2 regions of the Umezakia ovalisporum Ak1311 genome follow, and region 2 is predicted to be linked to the other one. Evidence: predicted binding sites of a transcription regulator. Region 2 holds the regulator's gene; the other holds the start of a gene.
The links. The regulator HrcA, encoded in region 2, represses chaperone genes, less so after heat shock. The targets are predictions, from matches to a motif close to TTAGCACTCNNGANTCNNGAGTGCTAA.
Positions count from the first base shown of each region.

Region 1: the regulator HrcA is predicted to act here: its motif matches at 1,814-1,840, upstream of groES (co-chaperone GroES).

Region 1 covers NZ_JANQDJ010000047.1:56,918-60,091, forward strand. Annotated here, with positions in the region: gene groL (chaperonin GroEL) at 1-1,220, opposite strand, end outside; gene groES (co-chaperone GroES) at 1,486-1,797, opposite strand; gene NWP25_RS08660 (hypothetical protein) at 2,308-2,469, shown strand; gene NWP25_RS08665 (response regulator transcription factor) at 2,813-3,174, shown strand, end outside.
Region 2 covers NZ_JANQDJ010000046.1:5,753-8,926, forward strand. Annotated here, with positions in the region: gene crtW (beta-carotene ketolase CrtW) at 1-488, shown strand, start outside; partial or broken gene NWP25_RS08240 (DUF2834 domain-containing protein) at 613-852, opposite strand; gene hrcA (heat-inducible transcriptional repressor HrcA) at 866-1,963, opposite strand; gene NWP25_RS08250 (rhodanese-like domain-containing protein) at 2,342-2,701, opposite strand; gene NWP25_RS08255 (DUF3352 domain-containing protein) at 2,855-3,174, shown strand, end outside.

The DNA.
Region 1 (3,174 bases), on a different contig from region 2:
TCTTCTACAGCAGCCTTGGTAGCGTTGATTGCGTCTTCTAGGCGTAGTTTCTTATCTTTCATTTCGGTTTCGGTAGCTGCACCTACTTTTACTACAGCTACACCGCCGGAGAGTTTAGCAAGACGTTCTTGCAGCTTCTCTTTGTCGTAAGAAGATTCGGTTTCATCCATCTGACGACGGATTTGTTCGCAACGAGCCTTAACACCGACTTCGTTACCTTCGGCAACAATTGTGGTGTTGTCTTTGGTAATGGTGATGCGGCGAGCACGACCTAGGCTTTCAATTTTGGTGTTTTCTAGCTTGAGACCTGCGTCTTCGGTAATCAATTGACCACCGGTGAGAATAGCGATGTCTTCTAGCATAGCTTTGCGGCGATCGCCAAAACCAGGAGCTTTAACAGCTGCAACGTTCAGTACACCACGCAGGCGGTTAACTACTAGAGTTGCTAAAGCTTCTTTTTCAATATCTTCGGCGATGATGACCAAGGGACGACCTGCACGAGCTACTTGCTCTAAAACGGGTACTAGGTCTTGTACTAAAGCGATTTTCTTATCGGTTAGCAGCAAGAAAGGCTCATCGAATACTGCTTCCATGCGTTCAGCATCGGTAGCGAAGTAAGGAGAGATATAACCTTTGTCAAAGCGCATCCCTTCGGTAATTTCTAGCTCGGTGGTCATAGATTTCCCTTCTTCTAGGGAAATTACGCCTTCTTTACCTACTTTGTCCATTGCTTGGGCAATCATCTGACCGACTTCATCGTCGTTACCAGCTGAAATTGAAGCAACTTGAGCAATAGATTTAGAATCTTCTACTTGACGAGCTTGTTCAGCGATTTTGTTTACTAAGAAAGCAGTAGCTTTGTCAATACCGCGCTTGAGTAGAATTGCATTTGCGCCAGCAGCTACGTTGCGTAAGCCTTCTTTGACCATTGCGTGAGCCAAAACCGTGGCGGTTGTGGTGCCGTCGCCAGCAGCGTCGTTGGTCTTAGAAGCAGCTTGACGAATCAAGGCTACGCCAGTGTTTTCGATGTGGTCTTCTAATTCAATTTCTTTGGCAATGGTTACACCGTCGTTAACGATTTGGGGTGCGCCAAATTTCTTTTCTAAAACCACGTTACGACCTTTGGGGCCCAGGGTAACAGCTACGGATTCGGCTAAGATGTCAATGCCTCGCTCTAGGGCACGACGGGCGTTTTCGTTGTAGATAATACGTTTTGCCATGGGTGTCTCAATTCAGGGAGTAAGTCAAATGAATTTTGGATTTTGATTTGCGAGTTTAGATTTGTGATTTTAGATTGATGATGACTTAGAGGTACGAACAGGGCTAGCGCCTTGTTCAAACTAAAAAACAATTCCATGATCCAAAATCTCAAATCTAAAACTGGTGCTGTGAATCAGATTTTGAATTGGGGCTTGGGTGTTGGGTTTCTCCTTTACCTTGTACAGACACGAGCAATCGCGTCCCTAGGTTTCTACCCATTTGCCATTAGCTGACAACTGCTAAGATATCTTTTTCAGACAACAGTACATATTCTTCTGTGCCGAGCTTGATGTCAGTGCCAGCGTACTTGGAATACAGCACCTTGTCGCCAGTTTTAATGTCTAACTCTTGACGGGTACCGTCATCGTTACGCTTGCCAGGTCCAAGAGCGACAACCTCGCCTACTTGGGGTTTTTCCTGGGCATTGTCGGGTAAAAATAGTCCACCTGCGGTCTTTTCTTCGGGGGCGCTCACTTTCACGAAAACGCGATCGCCCAGGGGTTTAACTGTAGAAACGCTTAAAGTTACAGATGCCATGTTTATTTCTCCAGAGTTAGCACTCTCAACTCCTGAGTGCTAATTTACCCAAAACCAGCAGACAATGGCAAGAATTACTTGAGTACGGGTTCCCGCACTAGGCAAGGGCTGAATTACTTAAGTAATAATACTTAATTATTTAAATATGTCAGGTTTTGCTCAGTAATTTACGAATATTTTTATATAGCTAAATTTATTTGCAAAGCCGCTAAATTGTTATAAAACTGTAATCAGGGTGCTTATCGATGAGTAACATTACAGTGATCCAGTGCCGCCATCAAATCCCCACAACCACTCAGTCTCTGGATGACAAAGCCTTGACTCATTTTTATCTTTGCTGACAATACAGCTGATAAATTCTGTACAAAACAAGTTAGTCTGGTATTTGGGGAATAGTCAAAAAAAAGGGCGAATCCAAGAGCTAAAGCTTGATTAGCCTTTTTAGAGTCTGCCATTTGTATCGTTAAGACGAAAGTCAATTGCTTGCGAGTTTTTTGTTCTAGACCGATAATGGTATTCTACCCAAATGGTGCCTGGTATTGCCCAGCAAAACCAGAAGTTATTGAGCAAATCATCCCAGAACAGTTGATAGGCATGACGGTAGTGGAAGAATGTGCATTTTTAACCCATCTTTCTTTGCCGATAGTTCCCCTGCTTGCTTGTGACATCTGATAGAGGCTAAACATCCGCAGGATATAGTGAAGCAGTAAGCCTATGAAAGAGCGGGTTGTTTTGAAGTTAGGGTCATCTTGAGCCAATACTTACCTCGTGAATGGGAAGGACGATTATTTAATCAGTGTTTTTTTCACCCGCTACTTTCAAAGCGATATATAATAGCGCATTATAAATACTACTGCTCTACGTATCCTTACCGGAAGTTTGCCAATGAGCTAGTTGTTTCCCAAAAAGTGACCAACACTTTTGAGACTTCCAGACAGCAAAGGCAAGTTAAGTAGAAAAAAGGACAGACAACATCTCAATGATCCACCATAAAGGATAACCATTCAAGACCTTGATGGACCGAAGCGCGACAAGTGCCAATGCTATGAAAGAGCCCAGCATGAAAGATCACAAAAGACTTCTATTGATTGATGATGACCCTAACCTCATCTTGCTGGTGAAGGATTACCTGGAATTCAGAGGCTATGAAGTCAATACTGCCGACAATGGACGAGAAGCTCTGGAAATTCTTGAACAAGACGTTCCAGACATGATCATCTGCGACGTAATGATGCCGGAAATGGACGGATATACTTTTGTAGAACAAATCCGACAAAATGAGCGTACCAGCTGGATTCCCGTACTTTTCCTATCAGCCAAAGGACAAAGTGCAGACCGAGTTAAAGGTCTAAATAAAGGGGCTGATGTATATATGGT
Region 2 (3,174 bases):
CATTGTGCCTATTTCTCTATGGTCTTTTATCCTATCCTAAACTTTTAAAAAAACATTGGTTACATCACCATAACCCAGCCAGTGAAACAGATCCAGATTTTCACAACGGTAAGCATAAAAACTTTTTTGCCTGGTATTTTCATTTTATGAAGGGTTACTGGAGTTGGCGACAAATTATCACATTAATGACTATTTATAACTTGCTAACATATTTTTTACATCTTCCAGAGGATAATCTCACTTATTTTTGGGTAATTCCCTCAATTTTAAGTTCCTTACAATTATTTTATTTTGGAACTTTTTTACCCCACAGTGAACCAGTAGAAGGTTACAAAGATCATCATCGTTCCCAAACCATTAGCCGTCCAATTTGGTGGTCATTCATAACTTGTTATCATTTCGGTTACCATCACGAACATCACGAATACCCCAATATCCCCTGGTGGCAACTACCAGAAATTTATCAAATGTTGAAACCAAAAGTCTAAATCAAAGGTGGAATCAATACTCTAGTTGGTGAAAACCTGCTAGAGCAAATTCTGAGGTAGAATGTGGAATCTCCGTGGCTTTAGCCCTGGGAGTGTCAACAACGGATTTTTGTTTTCAGAAAACTTGTAAAGCTAAATAAGGCAAGAGGGCAAAAGCAGTAGTAGCAAAAGCCCAAGCCGGTATTTTTTGCCCTCTACCATCAATAAGTAAAGGTGCGCTGTAAATTACAGGCCACATGGCCGTGAGATTGAATAATACTATTACTATGGGGTTAATACCTTGCCATTGCCCCAAGGAAAGTTTTTGAATTAACTCCAATGTGTCTGGTTGACCTGGGGGTGCAAAGATAAAAGCATAGGTAATAAATCCTCACCAATTAACTAAAAGCTTCCGAGAGGTAATCAGCAGCAGCAGCCACAACTGTAATCGCACTTTCATAATCAAGGCGTGTGGGCCCCAAAACTCCTACGCTACCTACAGGTAATAAACCCCGACGATAAGTAGAACTAATTAAAGTGCAGGTGCGTATTGGCTCTAATGGGTTTTCTGTACCAATGCGAACCGTTACCTTAGACTTACCCAAATCTTCTGTTTCCGATTCTTCAAAGATTAATCGCCACAATTGGTCTTGTTCTTCTTCCAGGAGATGAATAATTGTCTGTACTTGCTGTAATTGAGAAAATTCTGGCTGACGCAAAACTTCCGCTACACCCCGAACCATAATTTGAGTTGTGGTTGGTGTTAGATGGCGACGAGTTAATTCTGCTACTGAACTTTTCAAGAATTCGCCATAGCGTTGAAAAGCCTGGTCTAAGTCACTCCAGTTCAAGGTAGTTAATTCCAATAAACTGCGTCCCCGCAAATGGGTATTCAAAAAATTAGAGACGATCTGTAATTCATGATCTATTCCCTCGGAATCAAGTGTTCCTTCTTCCTCCTCTGGAGACAAATTCATCAGCCTGGAATGAGTCTCATAAGTATCTGTCACCACAATCAGCATAATTTTGTTGGCTTCAATCTGCACCAATTGCAGATGTCGCAAAATTGCTGTATTGGTTTGGGGCATAGTAATTAAGCTAATGCAACCACTGACAGTTGCTAAGATTTGCGCTGCACCTTGCAATAAGGCTTCCCAACTCCAATCTTCCCATTGCAGGCGATTTTGCAACGCCAATTCAACCTCTTTTGCGATGGTATCCGTTCGCATAGTACCTCCCAGAGAAGGTTTCATTAACTGGTCAACATAAATGCGGTAGCCAGAATCAGAAGGTATTCGTCCAGCAGAGGTGTGTGGCTGGTATAGTAACCCAGATTTTTCTAGAACGCACATTATATTCCGAATTGTGGCTGAACTTACACCTAGGTCATACTCATCAACCAAAGTTTTTGAACCTACAGGCTCTGCTGTAGCGATATAGTGGCGTACTGTTGCCCAAAGTATATGCTGTTGTCGATTCGTTAAGTGGACTTCCATAGGGTATGTTTTACTGAAGGCAAATTTTAATTAAACTGAGAAAAAAATTGGGATTTGAAAAAAATATGAAAGTAGTTAATTAATTTAGCAAAATATTTAGTTTTATTTTCATCACTAAGTATCAACTCATGTGATGGTTATTTTGTCAAATTAAGCTATTACTGCTAAAATTGTTTACTTTAAGTAGTATTGCAGCTTTTTTTCAAGGAAGTTGTATTTTAGAATACTTATTTTTGAGCAAATTCATATACCTGGACTATGAGTAAAATCTGGGTAATGCTGAAACTCTCAACTCAGATTCATTGTCTTAACAACAGCATTGCTCAAATCTGACAATCAGCGCGATTTTAGCAATGCCATCTGTCAGGGCGTGATCAACTAATACTTGGGAATAGAAGAATCAACCAATAAAGAATAGGCATCAATGCCACCCATAACATTTTTAACATTTGTAAAACCTTCCGCCATGAGCCACTGGCACATCTGAGCAGAACGAATACCGTGGTGACATAACACAAGAGTTTCGGCTTGGGGATTGAACATAGTCAGAACTTGATCTCCCCATTCCGCAAATTCGCTTAGAGGCAGGTTAACAAAGCCCTCAATGCTAGCGGCTGCCAATTCTTGAGGCTCGCGCACATCTATTAACTGAATACTTACATCATCAGAAGTCAGACGTTGAGCCAGTTCCTCTACACTAATCTGAGTAATGAGTTGACTAGAAGGATTCCCTGTCATGAGATTTTTGTAAACAACCTTATACCTTTTATGGTGGCAGAAAATCTTTTTCCTAGCATCAGCATCTATTCCTAAGGGGATAGTTATAGTAAACTGCTTCCTTGCCTGTAGGCTTTCAAATCCAATCAATGTAAAATTTATATCTGGTTTAGGATGTCTAATGTGAATAGCCAACGCTCATTCTTTGGTTTCTTGGTAGCTGGTGCCATGGCACTGCTGATTGTAGCCATAGCCGGATTTTACTGGTTTGTGGCCAAAACTCCGGTAGACCTAATGGCCTCTACTTCTCGCCCCAATGCTGCTATCTTTGTTTCAAAACTTGCTCCGGCAATGGTTTCATTACTGACAAATCCTGAGCAATTACAGTCCTTAGGGCTTAAAGAACAATTATCTCAACTCAAAAGCAGTTTATTAGCTAACAGTATCATAGATTACAAACAAGATATTAAACCCTGGCTAGGAAATGAAATTAC